DNA from 3 places in the Phytohabitans rumicis genome. Region 2 is predicted to be linked to each of the others. Evidence: riboswitches for the same ligand, from Rfam matches in the RefSeq annotation. Region 2 holds a riboswitch; each other region holds the start of a gene.

Region 1 (7,700 bases), 1.8 Mb from region 2:
CATCTACGGCGCCGCCGCCAGTGGCTTCGTCGCCTCCGACTTCCAGCAGAAGCTGCACCGCATCGGCCGTACGGCGTTCTACTGGTCGGACGTGCACCAGGCGCTCACCTCGGCCGCGCTGCTCGGCAAGGGCGACGTGGCGGTCGGCATCTCGCACTCCGGCACCACCTCCGACGTGGTCGAGGTGCTGCAGCAGGCCCGGGCGCGCGGGGCGACAACGGTCGCGCTGACCAACTTCCCGAGATCGCCGATCACCGAGGTGGCCGACTTCGTCCTGACGACGGCCGCCCGCGAGACCACGTACCGTTCCGGCGCCATGGCCAGCCGCCTGGCCCAACTCACGGTCATCGACTGCCTCTTCGTCGGCGTTGCCGCGCGAAACCGCGCCAAGACGCGCCGGGCATTGGAAGTCACCGCCGAGGCCGTCCAGAGCCACCGCGTCACGTCCTCCCGCCGTTCCGCGCGTTGAGCCGGGAGTTGGCTGCGTGACCATCGACAAGGCTGTGGTCCGCGTCGCCGCGCCGACCGAGCGGCGCAATCCTCGCAGCGTCGACCTCGACCTGATGTCCACTCGGGACGTTCTCGGCGTGATCAACGAGGCCGACCGGACGGTGCCGGCCGCGGTGGCCGGGGTCCTCGACGAGATCACCGCCGCAGTCGAGTTGGCTGTCGCCGCGATCCGTGGCGGGCACCGGGTGCACTACTTCGGCGCGGGCACGTCCGGCCGGGTCGGTGTGATCGACGTCGCGGAGCTGCCGCCGACGTTCAACTCCCCGGACGACTGGTTCTGTGCCCACCTGGCCGGCGGCGACGAGGCGATGTTCCGGGCCGTCGAGGACGCCGAGGACGACGTGGACGCCGGTGCGCGCGAGGCGGCCGGCTGTGTCCGCCCCGGCGACCTGGTGGTCGGGCTGGCGGCGAGCGGGCGTACGCCGTACGTCCTGGGCGCGCTGCGCTCGGCGCGGACGATCGGCGCCCGCGGCGTGCTGGTGGCGGCCGACCCGGAGGCGGCGGCGGCCACCGAGGTCGACGTCTTCATCGGGATGGACACCGGGCCCGAGGTGGTCACCGGCTCCACCCGGATGAAGGCGGCCACCGCGCAGAAGCTCGTCCTGAACGCGTTCTCCACCGCGGTGATGGTCCGCCTCGGCCGGGTCTACTCCAACCTCATGATCGACATGGTGGCCACGAACGCGAAGCTGCGTGGCCGGATGATCTCGATCCTGATCGAGGCGACCGGGATGGACGAAGAGCTCTGCCGCCGCGCCCTCGCCGACGCGAACGGCGACCTGAAGACCGCTCTCGTGGCGCTCGTTTCCGGGGCGGGTGTCGCCGATTCCCGAGCCGCGTTGGCGCGCTCGGCCGGACAGGTCCGAGGCGCGCTGTCGCTTTTGAGTTAGCGCGCCCATCGCCCGGGTAATCCTTGATCTGACAGTGAACCGCCTACGGCGTACGTGCGTACTGTGAAGTGACGAGGATCGCAGACAGGTAGTGACCCGGATCGCTGTGGAGGCTGGAGCCCGGATGTTCTCATTATTCGGGCGAAGTATGCGCAGCGTCCGCGCAATCCGCCCCTAGGTCGGACTCCGAAGCCCTGATGAGGGACAGTGCACAGCAACTATGCACCGCACTCTCAGCTAGTACACAGGCATTCGTGACACTTTCGACTCAGGAGACGGAATCCCTTACGCGTCTCATCTGTTGTGTAGGTGTCAGCACCGCGGGGCAGAGCGGAAGTTACGGGGGAGGGCTGATGAACGTGGGGACCGCAAGGAACAGGGCAACTGGGGCGAGCGAGGGGATCGTGAGCAACGTGGAAAGCAATGTGGTGATGCGCACGGACGAGGTCGCCGAGGAGCGCGACCTGGTCGGCGTCTACCTGCACGAGATCTCCCGCACGCCACTGCTCGACGCCGCCACCGAGGTCGACCTCTCTAAGGCCATCGAGGCCGGGCTGTACGCCGAGCACCTGCTCGACGAGGGCCAGATCCCGAAGGGCGTGGGCCGCGAGGAGCTGGAGCGCCTCGTCATCGAGGGCGAGCGCGCCAAGGACCTCTTCATCCGGGCCAACCTCCGGCTGGTCGTCTCGATCGCCCGCCGGTACGTCCGGTCCGGCATGCCGATGCTCGACCTGATCCAGGAGGGCAACACCGGCCTGGTGCGCGCCGTCGAAAAGTTCGACTACGAGCGCGGGTTCAAGTTCTCGACGTACGCGACGTGGTGGATCCGCCAGGCCATCAGCCGGGCGATCGCCCAGCAGGAGCGCACCGTCCGGCTGCCCGTGCACCTGGTCGAAGACGTCAACCGGATGCGCAACGTCGCCCGGCAGCTCACCCGCGAGCTCGGCTCCGACCCGGAGCCGGAGCAGATCGCGGTGGCGCTCGGCGTGCCGGTCGAGCGGGTCCACGAGCTGGTCCGCTGGTCGCAGGACACGGTGTCGCTCGACACCCCGGTCGGCGACGACGGCGACACCAACCTCGGCGACCTGGTGGCCGACAGTGACGCCCCGTCTCCGGAAGAGGTCGTGCTGACCGCACTGGAGCGGCAGCGCATCGAGGGCCTGCTCAACCACCTCGACGACCGGTCCGCCGGCATCATGCGCGCCCGGTACGGCCTGGAGGACGGGCGGGAGCACTCGCTGACCGAGGTCGCGTCGCGCTTCTCCCTCTCCCGGGAGCGGATCCGGCAGCTCGAGATCCAGGCGCTGGGCCGGCTCCGCGAGCTGGCTCGGGCCGAGGGCCTGCAGGCCGCGTAACTCTCCCCACTCGTACCGCGAACGGCCGGCGTCCCCCAGGGCGCCGGCCGTTTTGTGACAGTCAGGAGAGCCCGCGCTCTTCCAACTCGGCGAGCGTGGCCTGACTGGTAACGACGTAGGTGTTCGCGTCGGCCTTCAGCTCGTGCATCGTGATCAAGGCGTTCTTCTTGTCACCCTCGATGGGCTCCGCGAGCCAGTAGCCAGGGATGCCCCTCTCGGCGTACCACTGGGTGTCGCGGTCCTTGCCGTCGGAGCCTGGCGACCACACCTCGACGACGAGCGCGATCGCGGCGGCGAGATGCCAGGTGACGTCCCAGTCCTCCGGCTCCGCGTTGAACACTGCCACGTCGGGCACGCGCGTATCGCGCACGGTGTTGAGGACACCGACCTGCTGCGACGCGATACGGTTCGCAGCGCGGAGAAGGTTACAAATCCTTCTCTCGATCTCCTGGTGCCAGAACCTGGCCGGCGACATGATCAACAAACTCCCGTCGTGCAGCTCGTAGCGCAGCTCGGGCGGCAGATCCTTGATGGCGTCGACCGTCCAAACCTCGACGGCCGGCAGGTGCAGTGTGACCACGTCGCCCTCCTCCGGGATTACCCAACAGCGTAGGGCGGCGTGGTGCGAGACGACCACAGACGTGGTGTTATGCGGCCACGGGGAGCGGCTCGGCGACCCAGGACGACGCGGTGCGAGCGTAGTAGGCCCACCAGCCGACCCAGCGGCCGTAGTGCGCGCGCAACTCGGCGGGACCGGGCGGGGTCTCGCCGTACACCGCGCGGGCGGCTGCCTCGAACTGCGCCATGCCCAGCGGTGCGTCGTCGGGGCGGCCGAGGACCCGCAGCAGCAGTGCCTGGGCGGTGAACTCGCCGATCCCCGGCACGGCGAGGAGTGCCTTGCGCACCTCGTCGTACGCCCCGGTGTGCAGCCACTCCTCGTCGAGCGCGGCCACCCCGGCCACCACGGTGCGGAGCCGGTCGGCGCGTTGCCGGTTGCCGGCGTACCCGATCAGCTCCGCGTCGCCGAGCGCGCCGATGGTGGCCAGCGACGGGAAGGCGACGTGGTCGACGCCGTCCACCGTGAGCCGTGGGCCGAGCTCGGCGGCGATGCGGCGCTTGCGGGCGGTCGCGTACCACTGGGTGCTGCGTTGGGTCAGGGTGAAGTAGACGGTGCCCTCGGCGAGCGAGGCGAAGCGCACCTGGTGCAGGCCGTGGGCGGCCCGGACGACGTGCGCCATCGGGCCGTCCCGCTCGGCGCTGGCGAGGAAGCCCGACATGTCGTCGTCGAGGCTCAGCCACCGCGAGACGGCGCGCTCGATCTCCGCCCGCTCCTCGCGCGCGAGCGCCCGACCGGAGTGGACGCCAAGCGAGAGGTCGGGCCCGAGCTCGGCGACGACCGCCTCCGCGCCGAGGCGGAACGCCTTGCGCACCCGCCCCCCAACGACCTGGTGACCACCGGCGGAAGGCGCAAACCCAGCAAGCGCCCGCAGCGACATCTCGAACGAGTACGGCTCAGCAACACGGATACTCATGCGCTGAGCCTGAACCCGAGGTGTGACACTCCCCGCCTCCCGACGGCGATCTTGGAGTTATCAGGTTCAGATGTCCGGTATGGAACCTGACAACTCCAAGATCAACGGGGATTGCCTTAGCGGACGCGCCCGTAGCCGTACGGGGTCATCATGTCGACCGTCGAGAGCTTGACACTCTCGCCGGGCTGGGGGCGTGGATGACCTTGCCGCTGCCCACGTAGATGGCCACGTGTCCCAGGTCGCTGTAGAAGACCAGGTCGCCGGGTTGCAGGGAGCCGCGGCCGATGTGCGCCACCACGTCCCACTGCATGGCGGCGTTGTGCGGCAGCGTCTTGCCGGCCGCCTTCCAGGCCGCGAGCGTCAGCCCCGAGCAGTCGTACCCGTCCGGACCGTCGGCCGCCCAGACGTACGGCGTACCGATGGCGTTGTAGGCGAACCGCACGGCCACGCCCGCCTTGCCGGAGACGGACGGGATGGTCCCGGTGTACGAGCCGCTGGACGACGTGGCCGAGCCGTACGCCTTCTGGCGCATCTCGTAGAGCTTGGCCAGGTCGGCCTCGATCTTCTTCTTGCCGGCCGCCAACTCCTTGAGCTGCGCGGTCTGCTTGGCCTCGGTGGTGTCCAGGTTCGCCTTCTCATCGGCGTACTGCCGCTGAGCCGCCGTGTAGCCGGCGACCTGCTCCTGCCGGTCCCGGGCGAGCTGGTCCAGCATGCCCAGGCGGTCGATGAGCGGGCCGCTGCCGTCCAGCAGCGCGCTCGCCTCGCCCACCTGACCGGTCCGGTACGCCACGGCCGCCATCTGCCCGACGTCGGCGCCGGCCTTCGCGACCTGCTGCTCCAGCGGGGCCATCTTGGCGGCCAGCGCGGCCGAGGCGGCCTTGGTGTCCTTGAGCTGCTCGTTGAGCTTGTTGTAGGACTCGACGACCTTTTCCAGCTCGGTCGACGACTTGTTGATCTGCTGGGTCAGCTCACTCGCCGACGGCTCGGCCTGGGCGGCCGTGGCCGGCACGGTCAGCCCGATTCCGAGTCCGACCAGCACGAGGGCGCGCAGCAGCTTTCGCGCGGGGGACAAACGCGAACCCTTCTTCCGCAACGCCGCCTACCGAGTTAGCTGACGGGTTCGGGCGGGAAGAACGCCCTTCCGCGCGTGGCGCGGATTCACCCCATTACTCGAGTTGGGTCCCCGGTTCGCTTACGGACAGTGATCATCCAGCGATTCGGCGGCACCGGGCCGGTGCCACCCGGGGGATGACTGACGACCGGACCAGCGGCTCCAACCTAACGTGATCATCGGGCAGGTGAAAGTGCTGGTCGGATGAATTACTGACGGTGACCAACCGAGACCAAACCGTCGCTTGACCTAGCTGTGAGGTTTAGTTAAATGATCGGTAACTTGTGACGTGAAACACAGGAGCCGCCGATGCTCCAGGTGCAGAACCTCGAGGTTGTCTACGACGACGTGATGCTGGTCCTGCGCGGTGTGAGCGTGGCGGTGCCGCCGGGTGGCATCGTCGCCCTCCTCGGCGCCAACGGCGCGGGCAAGACCACCCTCCTGCGGGCGATCACCGGCCTGCTCGACGTGCACGACGGCGAGGTGACCAAGGGCTCGGTGACCCTGGACGGCGAGCCCGTCCACCACCTCCGCCCGGCGGCCCTCGTCCGGCGCGGCATCTGCCAGGTGATGGAGGGGCGGCGGATCTTCGCGGAGCTGACCGTCGAGGAGAACCTCCGCATCGGCGGCCACACCAGCCCGCGGACCATCAAGGCGCGCATGGAGGACGTCCTGACGCTCTTCCCGGTCCTGGCCGAGCGCCGGCGGCGCACCGCCGGCTACCTGTCCGGCGGCGAGCAGCAGATGCTCGCGATGGGCCGCGCGCTCATGGCCGAGCCCCGCTATCTGCTGCTCGACGAGCCCAGCCTCGGCCTGGCGCCGCGCCTGGTGGAGCAGGTGCGCGGGCTCATCGTCGAGATCAACAAGCGGGGCACCGGCGTCCTGCTGGTCGAGCAGAACGCCACCATGGCGCTGTCCATCGCGGCGCACGGCTACGTCCTGGAGACCGGCAAGGTGGTCCTCGACAAGCCGGCCGACCAGCTGCTGGCCGACGAGGACATCCGGGAGTTCTACCTCGGACTCACCCGGGAGAGCTTTCGCGACGTCAAACACTACAAGCGGCGGAAGCGGTGGCTCTCGTGACGATTCTGGAGTGCCACGACCTGCGGCTCGGCTTCGCCGGCGTCAAGGCCATCGACGGGGTGAGCTTCAGCGTCGGGCGCCGGGAGCTCTTCGCCATCATCGGGCCCAACGGCGCCGGCAAGACCTCCATCTTCAACGTGCTCTCCGGCGTGTACCGCCCGCAGTCCGGCCGCGTCGTCTTCGACGGCACCGACATCGCCGGCAAGCGGCCGCACGCCATCGCCGCCCAGGGCATGGCCCGCACGTTCCAGAACGTCGAGCTCTTCGCGAACCTCACCGTCCTGGACAACCTGATGCTCGGACGGCACAACCACATCCGGTACGGGCCGCTGTCCGCGATCGCGTGGCTCGGGCGGGCCCGGCGGGAGGAACTGGCCAGCCGGGCCGCCATCGAGACCATTGTGGACTTTCTCGAACTGGAGCAGTGGCGGCGCCTGCCGGTCGGTTTGCTGCCCTACGGCGTACAGAAACGGGTCGAGCTCGGCCGGGCGCTCGCCATGGAACCCAAGCTGCTGCTGCTCGACGAGCCGGTCGGCGGCATGAACCGCGAGGAGACCGAGGACATGGCCCGCTTCATCCTCGACATCCGCGACGAACTCGACATCCCCATCCTGCTCGTGGAGCACGACATGGGTCTCGTGATGGACCTCGCCGACCGGGTGCTGGTGGTCGACTTCGGGAGGCCGATCGCCACCGGCGCGCCGGCCGAGATCCAGCACGACCCCGACGTCATCCGCGCCTACCTCGGGGAGGTGCAGCCCACATGACGGCGACGACCCAGACCCGCACGGCCACGACCATCGCTTCCCGGGTACGCGACCACGCGCTCGCCGGTCCACATCGGATCGCCATGCGGGAGAAGGACTTCGGCATCTGGCAGGAGGTGAGCTGGGCCGACTACTGGGACACCGTGCAGACCGTCGCGCACGCGCTGCTGGCCCTCGGCGTACAGCCGGGCGACCGGGTCGCGATCCACTCCGAGAACCGCCGGGAGTGGCTGTACGCCGACGTGGCGACCGTGGCGGTGCGCGGCACCACGGTGGGGCTGTATCCGACCAACCCGGCACCCGAGGTCGGCTACCTGCTCTCGCACTCGGGCGCCCGGGTGCTCATCGCCGAGGACCAGGAGCAGGTGGACAAGGCGCTGGCCGTACTCGACGAGTGTCCCGACCTGGAACGGATCGTGTACCTGGAGCCGCGCGGCATCCGCCATCGGTAC
Region 2 (7,700 bases):
AGGGCCCGCTCCGACGGGAGTGCCCGCACCGCGCCGTACGTGGCGCCGGCGGCCAGGGCGACGACGGCGAGCGACCCTGCGACGGCACGACGGGCGCGCAGCCGCCGGGAGGTGGCGAGCACCCGGTCGTGCAGGTCGACCGGCTGGACGTCCTCGGCGAGCTCGGTCAGGGCCGTCGAAAGGGAGTTCTTCACAGCGCTCCTTCCCCAAGGTGGGTCCGCAGGCGGGCCAGCGCGCGGGCGCACGTCGACTTGACGGTGCCGAGGGTGACGCCCAGCATCTCGGCGGTCTCGACCTCGGTGCGGTCCTCGAAGAACCGCAGCACGAGGACCGCCCGCTGCTTCGCGGTCAGCCGCATCAGCGCGGCCTGCAGGGTGAGGCGGAGGGCGACGCCGTCGGCCGACGATGCCTGCGCGGACGGCCGCGGCTCGGGCACCGCGTCGGCAAGCGATTCCGGTACGCGCCGCCGGCGCCACCAGTTGACCTGCAGGTGGTACATGGTCCGCCGGGTGTACGCCTCGGCATTGCCGGTGTCCCGCAGCCGCCGCCAGGCCCGGTGCGTACGGGCGAGCGCCGACTGCACCAGGTCCTCCGCGAGGTGCTGGTCTCCGGTCAGCAGGTACGCCGAGCGCAGCAACGCCGGCGTGCGGGACCGGACGAACGCGTCGAAGTCCACGCTTTCCGCCCCGGTAGGCACCGTCACAAGAAGTGGCACGCCACCCAAGACGTCTCCCACCCGGTAGAGGGTTGCCGATCGACCGCATCTCATGGGCACACTGGGGCGATGTCGCCAGCCCCACCCCGCGGCCCGATCGCGGCGGTCCTCGCTTTCGTCGTCCTCGCCACGGTCGGGGTGGCGCGCTGGCAGGCGCGCCCGGACCCGGCGGACGAGGTGGCCACCTCGGCGGTGGCCCGGGGCAGTTGCGCCGGGCGGCCCATGGAGGCGACCCACCAGCTGCGCGGCATGTGGCTCACTACGGTCAGCAACATCGACTGGCCGAGCCGCCCCGGCCTGGACGCCGAGACGGTCAAGAAGGAGTATCGCGGCTGGCTCGACCTGGCGCAGCAACGCGGGCACAACGCGGTTTTCGTCCACGTACGCCCCAGCGGCGACGCGTTCTGGGAGTCGACGTACGCGCCGTGGTCGTACTGGCTGACCGGCCGCAAGGACGGGCAGAGCCCCGGGTGGGACCCGATGGAGTTCATGGTCGCCGAGGCGCACGCCCGCAACATCGAGTTCCACGCCTGGTTCAACCCGTACAAAGCGGGCCAGACCGGGGTCATCAACGAGCTGCCGGTCGACCATCCGCTGCGCGCGCACCCGGACTGGGCGGTGGCGTACCCGGCGAAGGGCAAGGGCAGCCGCCTGTACTACAACCCGGGCATCCCCGAGGCGCGGCGGTTCGTCGAGGACTCGATCCTCGACGCGGTCACCCGGTACGACATCGACGGCGTGCACTTCGACGACTTTTTCTACCCGTACCCGGTCAAAAAGGAAGATTTCTCCGACGCGAAGGCTTTCCAGCAGTACGGCAACGGCCTGTCCAAGGCGGACTGGCGCCGGCAGAACGTCAACCTGTTCGTCCAGGAGACCAACCAGCGGGTCAAGGAAGCCAAGCCGTGGATGAAGTTCGGCATCAGCCCGTTCGGCATCTGGCGGAACGCCGCCAACGACCCGCTCGGCTCGCAGACCCGCGGGCTGCAGAGCTATGACGCGATCTACGCGGACACCCGGCTCTGGGTGAAGGAACGCTGGGTCGACTACATCGTGCCGCAGCTCTACTGGCACATCGGCTTCGCCATCGCCGACTACGCGAAGCTGCTGCCCTGGTGGTCCGAGGTGATCAAGGGCAGCGGGGTGCAGCTCTACATCGGCATGGCGGACTACCGCATCGGCCAGTCGGGGGCCTGGCGCAACCCGGCCCAGCTGGACCAGCAGCTCACGCTCAACAGCAAGCATCCGGTCAGCGGCACCGTTCATTTCAGCGCCAAGCAGGTACGCGCCGACCGGCTGGGCGCGGTCACCCGGTACGCGAAGGCGCACTACGCCGCGCCCGCCCTGGTGCCGCCCATGTCACACCTCCGCGGTGATCTGCCCGACACACCGAAGATCCAGGAGGCGGAGTACGACGACGGCGGGGTGAAGCTCCGCTGGTCAAAGACGGGGACCAGCTATGCGGTGTACCGGGTCGACGGCGACGCGGCCAATCTCGTGGCCACGACACGCGACACGAGCTGGGCGGACACCGGCGCAACCGAGGACCGGTCGTACACCTATTGCGTGACCGCCCTGGACCGGTTGTGGAACGAAACAAGCCCGAGCGAACCGCGGGTCGTTGACTGAACAATTACCGAACGTCGTTGCCCAGTAACACCTTTTGCCTGGTCAGAGCAATATCGAAGTCCACTCTCGATCCGGTAAGCTTTCCGGCGGTCTCCGCCCGGCGGCGCCCCACGGTGCCGGCGGTGACCGCCGCCTAATTGCTCACGCTGAGCGAGCCGGGGAACCACCGTAAGTGGGGTGAATCCGCAACCGCGGTAGGGATCGTTCCCGTCCCGAACCCGTCAGCTAACTCGGTAGGCGGCCGACGGGAGGAACGTGTATGACGGCATCCGTACGTCGCCGGCGCTTGTCGCTGGCTGTTGCCCTGGTCGCCGCGGCGGCCGCGTTGTCCGGAGTGGCGATCGGGCCAAGTGGTGGAGCGGCGGCAGCGTCGCCGGTGGCGTTAGCGCCCACGCCGAACCCGGGCGACGAGGGGGCACACCGCTCCTGCGGGACGTGCTGGAGTCCACCAGCCGCGGGTACGTCGAAGCCCGCAATGCCGTCACCAAGTCGCGCAACCGGCAGTTGCAGCTCTCCCTTGAGCTCCGCAAGGCGGAAGAGCAGATCAAGGCGATGGAGCCCGAGGTCGCGCTGCTGGCCGGCTCGGCGTACCGGAATGGCCGGATCGGGCCGATGACCCTGCTGCTCAACAGCGCCTCGCCCGACGAGTTCCTGCAGCGGGCCGCGGCGCTGGACATGCTGGCCGCCCGCGACAACGCGCGGCTGGCCAAGCTCAAGGCGGCCCTCGACCAGGCATCGCGGGCCAAGGCGGCGATCGACGCCGAGGTCAAGGACGAGCAGAAGCAGCTCACCATCATGGCCAAGCAGAAGTCCGAGGCGGAGAAGGCGCTGAAGCTGGTCGGCGGCAAGGCGACCGGCGGCTTCGTCAACGCGAACTCGCCGCTGGCGAAGCAGGCGCCGCGCAACAACGACGGCGGGTTCTCCGCGCAGAGTTGCTCGGAGGACGACCCGACCACCGGGCGCTGCATCACGCCCCGGACGCTGCACATGCTCAAGGAGACGCAGCGCCTCATCGCCCAGATCCATCCGAACGACAAGGGCGCCAAGCGGTTCGTGAGCTGCTTCCGGTCGGGCGGGCCGTTTGAGCACCCGAAGGGCCGGGCCTGCGACTGGTCGGCCCAGAAGAGCAACTTCGGCGGCGACGCGACCGGGGACGACAAGTTCTACGGCAACAACCTGGCCGCGTTCTTCGTGCGCAACGCCGACCGGCTGGGCGTCATGTACGTGATCTGGTACCGGCAGTTCTGGTCACCGGCGACGGGGTGGAAGTCGTACGGCGGCGCGAACGGCGACCCGTCCAGCGACCACACCAACCACGTACACATCTCGATGCTGTAAGGGCCTGCCAGCGCGGTGCGCTGGCAGGCCCCGTGGCCTTGCGTGCCGTCAGGCGTCGGGCATCCGGCGGGCCGGGGCCCGCCCGAAGGGCTGCCGCGGCGGCGGACCGACCGGCGGCAGCGCCGGGATCGGCCGGCTGAGCGGCGCGTCGCTGGTCACGGTCACATGCTCCCCATGGTGTACGAGGTCGAGCTTGGCCCCGTCGTGACCGTTGCGCAGCGAGTAGGTCACCTCGTGCTGGGTCACGTCGACCCGCAGCCGCAGCCCGCGCCACAGCATGGAGAACTCCATGCGGTTGATCCGGCTCGGCAGCCGCGGCGCGAACGACAGCTCGCCGCCGTGGTCGCGCATGCCGCCGAGACCGGCCACGATGGCGAGCCAGGCGCCGGCGAGCGCGGCGATGTGCAGGCCCTCGCGGGTGTTGTTGTGGATGTCGTGCAGGTCCATCAGGGCGGCCTCGCCCAGATAGTCGTGGGCCAACTCGAGGTGGCCCACCTCGGCCGCCATGACCGCCTGGGTGCACGTCGACAGCGACGAGTCGCGCACGGTGCGCTGCTCGTAGTAGGCGAAGTTGCGCGCCTTCTGCTCGGGCGTGAACGCGTCACCCCGCCAATGCATCGCCAGCACCAGGTCGGCCTGCTTGAGGACCTGCTTGCGGTACAGGTCGAAGTACGGGTAGTTCAGCAGCAGCGGGTACTTGCCCGGCGGGGTGGCCGCGAAGTCCCACTCCTGGAGCCGGGTGAACTCCTCACACTGCTGGTGGACGCCCAACTCCTCGTCGTACGGGACGTGCATGGCCGCGGCGGCGTCACGCCACGACGCGGCCTCTTCCTCGTCGACGCCGAGCCGGCGGGCCTGCTCGGGGTGGCGCAGCGACGCCTCGGCGGCGCCGATCATGTTCTTCTGCGCCATCAGGTTGGTGTAGATGTTGTCGTTAACAACCGCGGTGTACTCGTCCGGCCCGGTGACCCCGTCGATGTGGAACACCCCGTGCCGGTCGTGGTGGCCCAGCGAGCGCCACAGCCGGGCGGTGTCCACCAGCAGTTCCAGGCCGACCTCGCGCTCGAAGTCGTAGTCGCCGGTGGCCACCACGTACCGCATCACCGCGTCCGCGATGTCCGCGCCGATGTGGAACGCCGCCGTGCCCGCCGGCCAGTACCCCGAACACTCCTGCCCGCGGACCGTACGCCAGGGGAACGCCGCGCCCTTGAGGCCCAGCGTCTGCGCCCGCTCCCGGGCCAGGTCGAGCGTGGCGTGCCGCCACCGCAGGCCGTGCGTGACCGCCTCCGGCTGGGTGTACGTCAACACCGGCAGCACGAACGTCTCGGTGTCCCAGAACACGTGGCCGTCGTACCCGGGTCCGGTGAGGCCCTTGGCTGCGATGGGCCGCATCTCCGCGCGGGCGCCGGCCTGCAGGAGGTGGAAGAGCGCGAAGCGCGCGGCCTGCTGCACCTCGGGGTCGCCATCCAGCCGCACGTCGGCGGCGTCCCAGAAGGCGTCGAGGTACTTGCGCTGCTCGGACAGCAGGCCGTCCCAGCCGGAGAACCGGGCCGACGCGATCGCCGCGCCCACCTGGTCCCGCAGCGCCGGGAACGAGCGCCGGCTGGACCAGCCGTACGCCAGCAGCTTGACGACCCGCAGCTTCTCGCCGGGCTTCAACACGCACGCCACCGTGGTACGCGCGAAGTCCGGGTATGCCTCGGTGTTGACCGACGTGCGCTCGGGCCCGCTGATCTCGTGCTCCATCGCGGCGGCCATCCGCAGGTTGCTCTTCTTGGTGCGGTGGATGAGCATCCCGCCGGCCGCGGTGGCCAGGTGCTCCTCCGGCTTCAGCGGAGCCTTGAGTACGGCGGCGACGCGCGGATCCTTGCGGGTGGCCGGCAACTCCTCGTTGGCGACCAGCTCGGACTGCACGATCAGGCGCAGCGGCCGGTCGTCGGCCACCTCCACCTCGTAGCAGATCGCGGCGATCGCGCGCTGGGTGAAGGAGACCAGCCGGGTGCTGCGTACGCGCACCGCCCGGCCGGCCGGCGACACCCACTCCACCGTGCGGTCGAGCGTGCCCGCCTGCAGGTCGAGGACGCGCTGGTGAGTGCGCACCTCGCCGTACCGGACGTCGAATGGCTCGTCGTCGACCAGCAGCCGCATGAGCTTGCCGTTGGTGACGTTGACCACCGTCTGCCCGGACTCCGGAAAGCCGTAACCGGCCTCGGCGTACGGCAGCGGCCGCAACTCGTAAAACGAGTTCAAATAGGTGCCCGGCAACCCGTGTGGTTCGCCCTCGTCAAGGTTTCCACGCAGTCCAATGTGGCCATTGGACAGCGCGAACACCGACTCAGACTGAGCCAGCACATCGAGGTCGAGCCGAGTCTCCCGGACGTGCCACGGCTCGACCGGGTAAGCCCGCTCACGGATCATGGATTCTCCAGCAACTCACTGAGGTCGCGCACGACGACATCGGCGCCGTGCTTATAAAGGTCGTCGGTCTGCCCGACCCGGTCGACCCCGACGACAAAGCCGAAATCGCCAGCGCGCCCGGCCTCCACACCGGCGAGGGCGTCTTCGAAAACGGCCGCTGCCGACGGCGCGACGCCGAGCAGCTTAGCGGCGTCAAGGAAGGTATCGGGGTGCGGCTTGCCGCGCAGACCGTCGCGTCGGGCCACGATGCCGTCGACGACCACTTCGACCTCCTCAATGAGGCCCGTAACGGTCAGGATATCGCGGCAATTGGCGCTTGCGGAGACCACAGCGCGAGGGAATCCGGCCTCCCGGACCGCGCGCAGATAGGCCACCGAGCCCGGGTACACGTCAACGCCCACTTCCCGGATGTGGCGCAGCAGCAGGACGTTTTTCCGGTTGCCGACGCCGTTGACGGTCTCCGCCTCCGGCGGGTCGTCGGGCGAGCCCTCGGGCAGCGTTATCCCCCGGGAGGCGAGAAAGGTTCGCACTCCGTCGGCGCGCGGACGACCGTCGACGAACTGGTTGTAGTCCGCTCCCGGGTCGAACGGCCGGAAGGGCTCACCGGTGCGCGCAGCGTGATCGCGCAGAAACGCGTCGAAAGTCTCCTTCCACGCTGCGTTATGCACCTTGGCGGTCTGCGTCAACACGCCGTCGAGGTCGAAAAGAAAGGCGGTCACGCCGTCGGGAAGGCCCAGCACTTGGACAGAGTAACCGTTTCCGGCAGGTTAAAACCGCCGGCTCACCCGTGGCCATTTCGGTGACTGTGCGTATCCGGACGGCCGGGCTCCTGACCTGGCTCGACCACCACGAACTGGCCCATCATCCCCTGGTCCTCGTGCTTGTTCAGGTGGCAGTGGAACATGTAGGGGACGTCCGGGTCGGCGTAGTCGGCGAACCTGGCGACGATCCGCACCGTGCGGTCGGGCTCCAGGAGGATCGTGTCCTTCCAGCCGCCGAGCTCGGCCGGGGGCCGCTCACCGTCGACCGACAGCACCTGAAACTGCACGTCGTGGACGTGAAACGAGTGCGCCGTGCCGTCACCACGCTTGGTGATCTCCCAGATCTCGGTGGTGTCCCGGGTGACCACCGCGTCGATCCGGCCCATGTCCATTCCGCGGCCGTTGATCTTGCGGCCGGCCAGCGTGAACTCCCTGGTGGTCGCGGCCGAGGCCGGGTCAAGGCGGGCGATCGGCGCGAGCCGCGCCGGCACGGCGGGCGACGGCGCGAGGTCCGCGGCAGCCCGCAATTCGAGTACGTCGAGAGTGTCGTTGCCGCCGTTGAAGAGGTCGCTCAGGAAGTTGTCCAGCTCGACGGGGTAGCTCCGCAGGGTCACCCGCTCCCCGGTTGCACTTCAACAACGATCTCGGCGCGCTCGCCCGGCGACAGCCGGATCCGGCTCGTGCCGTGCGCGGTCGGCAGCAGGCCGCCATCGGTCCCCACCAGCGCGAACGGGCGGTCGTCGGCCAGCCCGAAGTTGTACACCCGGGCGCTGGACGCGTTGAGCAGCCGCAGCCGTACCCGCTCGGTGCGCACGTCCAGGTACGGCCCCGCGGTCCCG
Region 3 (7,700 bases), 500 kb from region 2:
GGGCGCGCTTGCCCGGCTTGTTGGCGTACCCGATGGCCGGGACCCGAGCGGCGTGCGCCGCGTCGATGTCGGTCGTGGAGTCGCCGACCAGCACGCACTCCTCGGGTTGGGCACCCAGCTCGCGGAGTGCCGCCAGCACCGGCCACGGATTCGGCTTCATCCGAGCCGGCTCGGCGTACGGCCGTCCGATGACCGCGTGCACGGAGCCGGCCAGCCCGTGCGCCGTGAGATAGGCACGGACCGCCTCGGCGGAGTTGTTGGACACGATCGCGACCCGGTGGGCCGCCCCGATGACCTCCCCGGCGTACGGCGTCGGCTCCGCACCGCCGACCGCGACCAACTCGGCGGCGCGCAGGGCGTCCTCGATCCGGCGGGTCACACCGGGCCGGCCAGCCGTCGCCGAGTAGCGGAGGATCTCCAGCGGATCAGACTCGGCGATTATCGCTTCGGGCAGGCTGACGCCCTCGTCGGCGAGCAGTTGCCGCAGCTCGGCCGCGACGGTGGATGCGGGATGGTTGGCGAAGACGCGGCAGACCGGCCCGTCGAAGTCGAGCAGCAGGTAACGCTTGTGCCTGAACCAAGGGCATGTCTGGTGGATCTTGTGGGTGCGAGGCAAGGTCCAGGCGGCGTCCGGCGGCACCGGGCGGAGGTCGTCGTCTGGGCCCGCCGCAGCCCCACAAAGATCCACCAGACACGCCCTATGAGGCGAAGCCACGGAACACGCCATCCGGGTCGGCATGATTGGCAAACTCAAAGAAGTCCATGTTGGAAATCGACAGATTATTTTCGATGCCCCACATCTCGCCCGGCACCACCCGGAACCAATTCCCCGGTGTGTGGAGCAGGTCGACCGCGACGATCGGCATCTCGGGATCGGTGACCGTGACGTCGTCAACCAGGAAGAGAAAACTGCGATAGGTAGCGCTCGGCAAGCGCGCGACCTGCTCGGCGGTCACCGCCGCGAACGCCCGGTCGCCGACGAAGGACAGACTGGCCGCGAACCCATCGACCGACGGCACGGCACACGCCGCCTGAACCGCGTCCCACGCGCCATCGTCGGCAAAGTCCGTACGGAGCACGAGCGCGCCCACCGTGTCGGGCAAGGTCAGCATCGTTCCAGTCTCCCAGCCCAGTTGATCTCCTGGCCGGGTTGGGTCACTATGCGACCCTGACCGCGTGACCGACCGCGGTGATCGACGGCTCGCGACGATGAAGTGGCTGCTGGACGTGGCCGCGGAGCGGTTCGACGCGATGACCAATGGTCAGGACCACCCACGGATCGACACCGCCCGTACCAGGATCGAGACGGCCAGCGCAGCCGTCGCTCGGGCGGCCGGCGGACTGTCCAGTTGGACGCGGACCTGGCTCGGCATGGCGGTGGCCGCGGTAGGCGCGTGGACAGCGGCCACGGTCAGCGGAGGGCTCATCGGCGTCACCATTGTGGTGGTGCTTGGCCTGTACTGGCCGATGTTTACTTTGCACAACGTGCTGGCGGACAGGGTCAATCGGCGGCGAACCCGGCGACCGGAGCCGCCACCGGAAATCAGCATGCCGGCCGGTCTCGACCCGGCGGATCAGGTCCTCCGGCTGCTGTGGGCCGCACGAGACGAACTGCGCGGGGAGATGAGACAGCGCGCCGCCACAGATCGGTTCGGGTACGTCGGGCGGACCGCCACCGGCTTCGACTGGCTGCGCCGGCGCAACGGCCACCTCGCCTGGTTAACTCGCGCCGACCGGTCCGTGTGCCAGGCGATCCACTCCATCGAAATCTGGCTCGACGCCCTGGACCACGACCGGTGAGGGAGATCGCGACCAGGCTGCGGGCCGCCGAAGAGATGGCGGAACGTGCGGCGGTGACCTGTCAGCACGCGGAACTCAAGGGCCGGCGCTTCCGCGCGGGCGTGATCGGCGGCCTGGAACTCACCGCCGAGAGCCTGCACGCGGCCGTAGAGGTGATCGAGCCGGCTCCCACCGTCTCCCGCAGAATGATGGCGAGCTCAGTGCTGATCACGTTCCTACATGTGGTGGCATGTGTGGCTGTGCTCCTGGCCGTGCCAGACCCGAGCCGGCCGCTTGTGCTGGCGGTGGCGCTCGGCGGCACGGGGGTCCTGGCGAAGCTGGTAACAGGCTTGGTCGTCACAGCCTGGGACTGGCGCGACGCGCGGGCGCTGGACTCGGCCGCCGTCGATGAGCCTTCAGATATACGGGGCACAATCGTGGAATTGCGGACGGAGATCGATGCGATCAGCGCTGACCTTGATCCGGATCGCGACGGCGCGCACGTGAAGATTAGTCAGAAGATCGAATCGGCGCTGATTTGGCTCGACTCAGCGGAGCGCGCGAGCCGGTAGGCATCGTTGGAGCGGGTGAAGGGAATCGAACCCTCACTGTCAGCTTGGGAAGCTGATGTTCTGCCATTGAACTACACCCGCAAGCGGACACCACTGTACATCACAACCCAGCCACCACGGGCACACCGCCCAGGGACTATCACCGCAGGCCAGGCGACGCGCAGGTCGAACGCCTGGAACGCCTGTCGGACGCCGTAGCCGAGGACGCCGTAGCCGAAGAGGCGGCCGTCGGGTCGAGCCACACCTGCACCGCGGGGCGCTCGGGCGTGCCGACCGTGAACGGGGTGGCGCCGTTGCGTCCGTGCCGGGCCAGCATCGCCACGTCGACCGTGAACTCGAACAGCCGCCAGTCGACCTGCGGTGCGGCCCGCAGGTTGCCGGCGAGGCGGGCCACCTTGGCGCGGTCGGTGACGACCTGGGCGCGGCCGGCCAGGTACGCCTCGTCGTCGCTGTCCTCGGGCGGGAAGGAGTGGAGCGCGTAGCGGCCGTCGCGCTCCAGGTCACGCCGCTTGGGCGAGTCGACGACGAAGCAGTAGAGGCCCTCGTCCGTGATCACCGGTGACACCGGATGCACCCGCGGTCCGCCGTCGGCGCGCACGGTCGCGAGGTAGCCCAGACCCGGACCGTACTGCTGCATGAGGGAGCGGATCGCCTCGGCCAGGCGGGGCTCATCGGTGACGAACTCAGACCAAGATGCCATGCCAGCATCTTATCGAACGTATGTACGAGCAAGGTAGTCCCCTATGGTGTGTCGCATGCTGCTCTCCGACCGCGACCTCGTCAGCGAGATCAAGGCGGGCAACCTCGCGCTCGACCCGTTCGAGCCGGACCTGGTCCAGCCGTCCAGCATTGACGTCCGGCTGGACCGGATCTTCCGCGTGTTCAACAACCACCTGTACACGCACATCGACCCGTCGGTACGGCAAGACGATCTCACCTCGCAGGTCGAGGTGCCGGCCGGTCAGCCGTTCGTGTTGCATCCGGGCGAGTTCGTGCTGGCCTCCACGCTGGAAGTTATCTCGCTGGGCGACCAGCTTGCCGGCCGCCTCGAGGGGAAGTCGAGCCTGGGCCGTCTCGGCCTGCTGACGCATTCGACCGCCGGTTTCATCGACCCGGGGTTCAGCGGGCACGTCACGCTCGAGCTCTCCAACGTGGCGAACCTGCCGATCACCCTGTGGCCGGGCATGAAGATCGGTCAGCTGTGCATCTTCCGGCTGTCGTCGCCGGCCGAGCACCCGTACGGGTCGAGCGTGTACGGCTCGCGGTACCAGGGTCAGCGCGGGCCCACTCCGAGTAGGGCCTGGAAGAACTGGCGGACCTGGCCGACAGCACGTTAACCGAGAAGACGCCCTCCCATCCCGGGTGGATGGGAGGGCGTCTTTTTTTCTCTGGCCGGTGCGGGTCGCGTGACGGGGGAACACGCGACAGGCGCGGCCACGGGGGTGGGTAACGCTAGCCCGGTCGGCCGTAGCCATTGATCGGCGCGGCGTTGATCGTGCGCATCCGGACCGGTACCCCGGGCTTGGACGCGTCCACGATGTAGCCGCCGCCGACGTAGATGCCCACGTGATGGACGTCGCTGTAGTAGAAGACGAGATCGCCGACCTTCAGGTTGCTTCGACTGCTGACCGGATCGACCGTGCCCTTCTGGCGGGCGGCGTTGTGCGGCAGCGAGACGCCGGCGGCCTGCCAGGACTTCATGGTCAGCCCGGAGCAGTCGTACGCGTCGGGACCCTCGGCGCCGAAGACGTAATCCGAGCCGATCTGCGCGCAGGCGAACTTGGCCGCCTTGGTGCCGGCGCTGCCGTCGTACGAGTACGGGCACGCCGCGGGCCTCAGCTCACCGACGCCGCCACCGCTGCCGTACGCGGCCAGGCGCGCCTTTTCCAGCTTGTCGATCTCGCCGTCGAGCTGCTTCTTCTTCACCGCCAGGTCGGCCTCGGCCTCGGTCAGCTGGCTGACCAACGCGTCCAGTGGGGCCTTCTGCTTGGCGTAGCGTTCCTTGAGGTCGATGACCTGCTGGACTTCGGCCTGGGAACGGCGGGCGAAGACGTCCAGCAGCTCCAGTTGGTCGGCGAACGTCGTCGGCGTGCCGCTCGTCAGGAGCGCGTTGAACGCGGAGAAGTTTCCGCCCTTGTAGCGCTCCACGGCGAACTCGCCGACCCGGGTCATCGCCAGGTCGATCTGGAGTTGCAGCGGCGCGATCTTCTTGGCGAGCGCGTCGGCCTGCTTACGCTTGGCGGCCAGATCGATCCGGGTGGCGTTGTGGCGCTCAAGCACCGGCTCGAGCTTCTCGAACGCCGCGTCGATCTGCTTCTCGATCTCGGCGGGGGACGGCGCGGCGTGCACGACCGTGCCGCTGGACAGCACGGCGGCGCATGCGAGGAACGCGGTAATGATGGAGCGACGCGCGGCATAGCCTGCCACCGGAGTCCGAACTCCTTCTCCCTGGCCGCCTACCGGGTTAGCTGACGGGTTCGGGCGGGAAGAACGCCCTACCGCGGATCGCGGATTCACCCCAAGTTGCGTGGTTCCCCGGCTCGTTGTCTGACCGACTCGGCGGGCTGAGCCGTGGTCTCCCAGGCTGGGAGGCCGACCTCCGGCTCAACGATCCCCAAGGGTAGGAGCGGCGCAATCGACCCGCAAGCGGTACGGGGGCACTAGTTCGGTCCGTGTGCGCACGGTAGCGCATCGTATATCGAAACGATGCTAGTCAATAGACAGAAACACGTCGTCCAGCAGTCCGGCGTACTGGTCATTGTCGACGGAGACGTTCTTGCCGCCGATTCGCAGCGGTTCGGAATTCACAATGGACACCCCGGGCGGCACGTGGACCGAGCCGCGCGGCACCGCATCGACGAAAATCGACAGCGTCGAGCCGGCCCGGGTGCAGGCGAGCGCGTGCCACCGGCCGTCGGTCACGGTCACCGGCGCGATCACCCGGTAGATCGTCGTGGTGCTGGCGACCACGCAGCTCGGCTGGCCGGCGCGGCCGTCGACCTGGAGCTTGAGCTGGGTGACGCCGCCGGTCGAAAACCCTTTCTGCACAACGTTCGCGCCGTCGCCGGCGTCGGCGGCCGTCATCAGCACCGAGGCGCCGTAGCGCAGCGCGCGGGTGCCCGGATTGAGCTCGGGCGCCGGCCCGCTCTCCAGGATCGCCCGGGGGCAGCCGGCGCCGTCGCACCGGTCCGGAAACCGTGCCGCCCACCCGCCGCCGCGCTCGGTGAAGCCCACGACACCCCGCGTCCGCAGCGGGTGCCGCCCGGCGGCATCCGGCACCGAGCCGGTGAACCAGCCGTCGAACGTGTACCGCACCGACACCGACGGCGGCCCACCCGGCGCGGGCTTCGCGGTCGCGGCCAGCGCCACACACACCAGTCCAAGCAGGGGTACGCCCCATCGGCGCGTCATGTGCATTTCGCGCGACATTGCTCGATTGTGGAGATTCCAGGGCAACTCAGACAATCACTCGCAGAGCTAGATTTCAGGAGCGCGTGAAGCTTTCTTACATGTAGGCGCGAAGTCTCGTAATCTATTGACCATGCCCCGTCTTACAACGCGAATCGTGCTCAGTACGGCGGTGGTCGGCGCGGCGACGCTGGTGTCGACCACGCCCGCCCCCGCGACCAGCCCATCAACCGACACCCGACAGCAGGAGTACGCGGCCGCCGCGGCGGAGTTCGGCGTACCCGAGAGCGTCCTGCTCGGCGTGTCGTACCTGGAGTCCCGGTGGGACACCAACGCCGGCACGCCCAGCACCAGCGCCGGCTACGGCCCGATGCACCTTACCGACGCCACGTACGTGACGTCGCTACCCGGCGGAAACCACCACGACGACGACGCCGAGGACGCCCGGGGCGACGACGCCCGAAGCACCAAGGACGTCGCCTCGGTGGGTGTGCCGGCGCCCGCTCCCGAGGCGCTGCAGACGCTCGACCGTGCCGCGGCGCTCACCGGCGCGACCGAGGAGGCGCTGCGCACCAGCCCGACCGAGAACATCCGGGGTGGGGCGGCACTCCTTTCCGCGTACCAGGAAAGCATCGCTGGACCGACGGGGAGCGCGAGCGACCCGGCGGCCTGGTACGGCGCGGTGGCCAGGTACAGCGGCGCGGACAGTGCCGATGCCGCGGCGGCCTTTGCCGACCAGGTCTTCACGACGATCCGCGAGGGCGTCGCGCGGGTGACCGACGACGGGCAGAGCGTGACGCTGGCCGCGCGGAGCGTCAACCCGGCGCGCGGCTGGCTGGACCGGCTCGGGCTGCGCAAGCTGGCCCGCCCGGACGGCCTGGAGTGCCCGGTGGACATCTCCTGCGAGTGGATTCCGGCGCCGTACCAGGAGTTCCTGGACAACAACGGCAACCCCGACTACGGCAACCACGACCTGGGCAACCGGCCCAAGCAGCAGAAGATCGAGTACATCGTCATCCACGACACCGAGGGGTACTTCCAGCCCTCCGTCAACTTGGTACTGGATCCAAAATATGTGAGCTGGCAGTACACGCTGCGCTCGGTCGACGGGCACATCGCCCAGCACCTCAAGGCCAAGGACGTGGGCTGGCACGCCGGCAACTGGTACGTCAACGCCAAGGCGATCGGGCTGGAGCACGAGGGCTTCGCCGCGCAGGGCACCTGGTACACCGAGGCGATGTACCGCACGTCGGCGAAGCTGGTGCGGTACCTGGCGACGCGGCTCGGCATCCCGCTGGACCGCAACCACATCATCGGCCACGACAACGTGCCCGGCACCATCCCGGCGAACGTGCGCGGCATGCACTGGGACCCGGGTCCGTACTGGGACTGGTCGCACTACTTCGACCTGCTGAAGGCTCCATTTAGGACGACCGGTTGGCCGGGCAGCGGCATGGTGACGATCGACCCGGACTTCGCGACCAACAAGCCGGCGTTCGTCGGGTGCGGCAGCGTCGCGTCCCAGCCGTGCACGCCGCGCGGATCCTCGGCGGTCATCCTGCACACCGCGCCGGACGCGGCTTCGCCGCTGCTCAAGGACATCGGGTTGCGGCCGAGCGGCGTGGACGCCACCATGCACGTCTCCGACCACGGCTCCCGGGTGTCGGCCGGGCAGACGTACGCCGTCGCCGACCGGCAGGGCGACTGGACGGCGATCTGGTACCTCGGGCAGAAGGGATGGTTCTACAACCCGCGGTCGGCGCCGGCCGCGAAGTGGGCCACCGGGCTCGTGGTGACGCCCAAGCCGGGCAAGGCGACGATTCCGGTGTACGGGCGGGCCTATCCGGAGCAGGCCGCGTACCCGACGGGCGTGCCGTACCAGGCCATCACGCCGTTGCAGTACACGCTGTCGGCGGGGCAGCGGTACGCGGTCGGCAACGT

Evidence for each region. A riboswitch is a leader RNA that binds a small molecule or an ion and turns the genes downstream of it on or off. The one in region 2 is predicted to bind cyclic di-AMP.
Region 1: another riboswitch for cyclic di-AMP. It lies ahead of Prum_RS25960 (C40 family peptidase); the one in region 2 lies ahead of Prum_RS17035 (coiled-coil domain-containing protein).
Region 3: another riboswitch for cyclic di-AMP. It lies ahead of Prum_RS19505 (C40 family peptidase); the one in region 2 lies ahead of Prum_RS17035 (coiled-coil domain-containing protein).

What each region holds. Positions count from the first base shown of each region.
Region 1 is NZ_BLPG01000001.1:5,698,499-5,706,198, forward strand. It holds gene Prum_RS25935 (MurR/RpiR family transcriptional regulator) at 1-469, shown strand, start outside; gene Prum_RS25940 (N-acetylmuramic acid 6-phosphate etherase) at 486-1,400, shown strand; gene Prum_RS25945 (sigma-70 family RNA polymerase sigma factor) at 1,754-2,755, shown strand; gene Prum_RS25950 (Uma2 family endonuclease) at 2,817-3,335, opposite strand; gene Prum_RS25955 (DNA-3-methyladenine glycosylase family protein) at 3,403-4,287, opposite strand; partial or broken gene Prum_RS25960 (C40 family peptidase) at 4,404-5,359, opposite strand; cyclic di-AMP (ydaO/yuaA leader) riboswitch at 5,369-5,520, opposite strand; gene Prum_RS25965 (ABC transporter ATP-binding protein) at 5,708-6,481, shown strand; gene Prum_RS25970 (ABC transporter ATP-binding protein) at 6,478-7,248, shown strand; gene Prum_RS25975 (AMP-dependent synthetase/ligase) at 7,245-7,700, shown strand, end outside.
Region 2 is NZ_BLPG01000001.1:3,862,112-3,869,811, forward strand. It holds gene Prum_RS17020 (TolB-like translocation protein) at 1-194, opposite strand, end outside; gene Prum_RS17025 (SigE family RNA polymerase sigma factor) at 191-715, opposite strand; gene Prum_RS17030 (glycoside hydrolase family 10-like protein) at 785-2,344, shown strand; cyclic di-AMP (ydaO/yuaA leader) riboswitch at 2,465-2,600, shown strand; gene Prum_RS17035 (coiled-coil domain-containing protein) at 2,780-3,682, shown strand; gene Prum_RS17040 (glycoside hydrolase family 65 protein) at 3,731-6,100, opposite strand; gene Prum_RS17045 (HAD family hydrolase) at 6,097-6,840, opposite strand; gene Prum_RS49575 (multicopper oxidase domain-containing protein) at 6,882-7,475, opposite strand; gene Prum_RS49580 (multicopper oxidase family protein) at 7,472-7,700, opposite strand, start outside.
Region 3 is NZ_BLPG01000001.1:4,363,226-4,370,925, forward strand. It holds gene Prum_RS19470 (HAD family hydrolase) at 1-598, opposite strand, end outside; gene Prum_RS19475 (DUF6924 domain-containing protein) at 699-1,112, opposite strand; gene Prum_RS19480 (hypothetical protein) at 1,177-1,800, shown strand; gene Prum_RS19485 (hypothetical protein) at 1,797-2,351, shown strand; tRNA gene Prum_RS19490 (tRNA-Gly) at 2,359-2,432, opposite strand; gene Prum_RS19495 (pyridoxamine 5'-phosphate oxidase family protein) at 2,491-3,051, opposite strand; gene dcd (dCTP deaminase) at 3,107-3,688, shown strand; gene Prum_RS19505 (C40 family peptidase) at 3,804-4,778, opposite strand; cyclic di-AMP (ydaO/yuaA leader) riboswitch at 4,791-4,923, opposite strand; gene Prum_RS19510 (LamG domain-containing protein) at 5,061-5,780, opposite strand; gene Prum_RS19515 (N-acetylmuramoyl-L-alanine amidase) at 5,917-7,700, shown strand, end outside.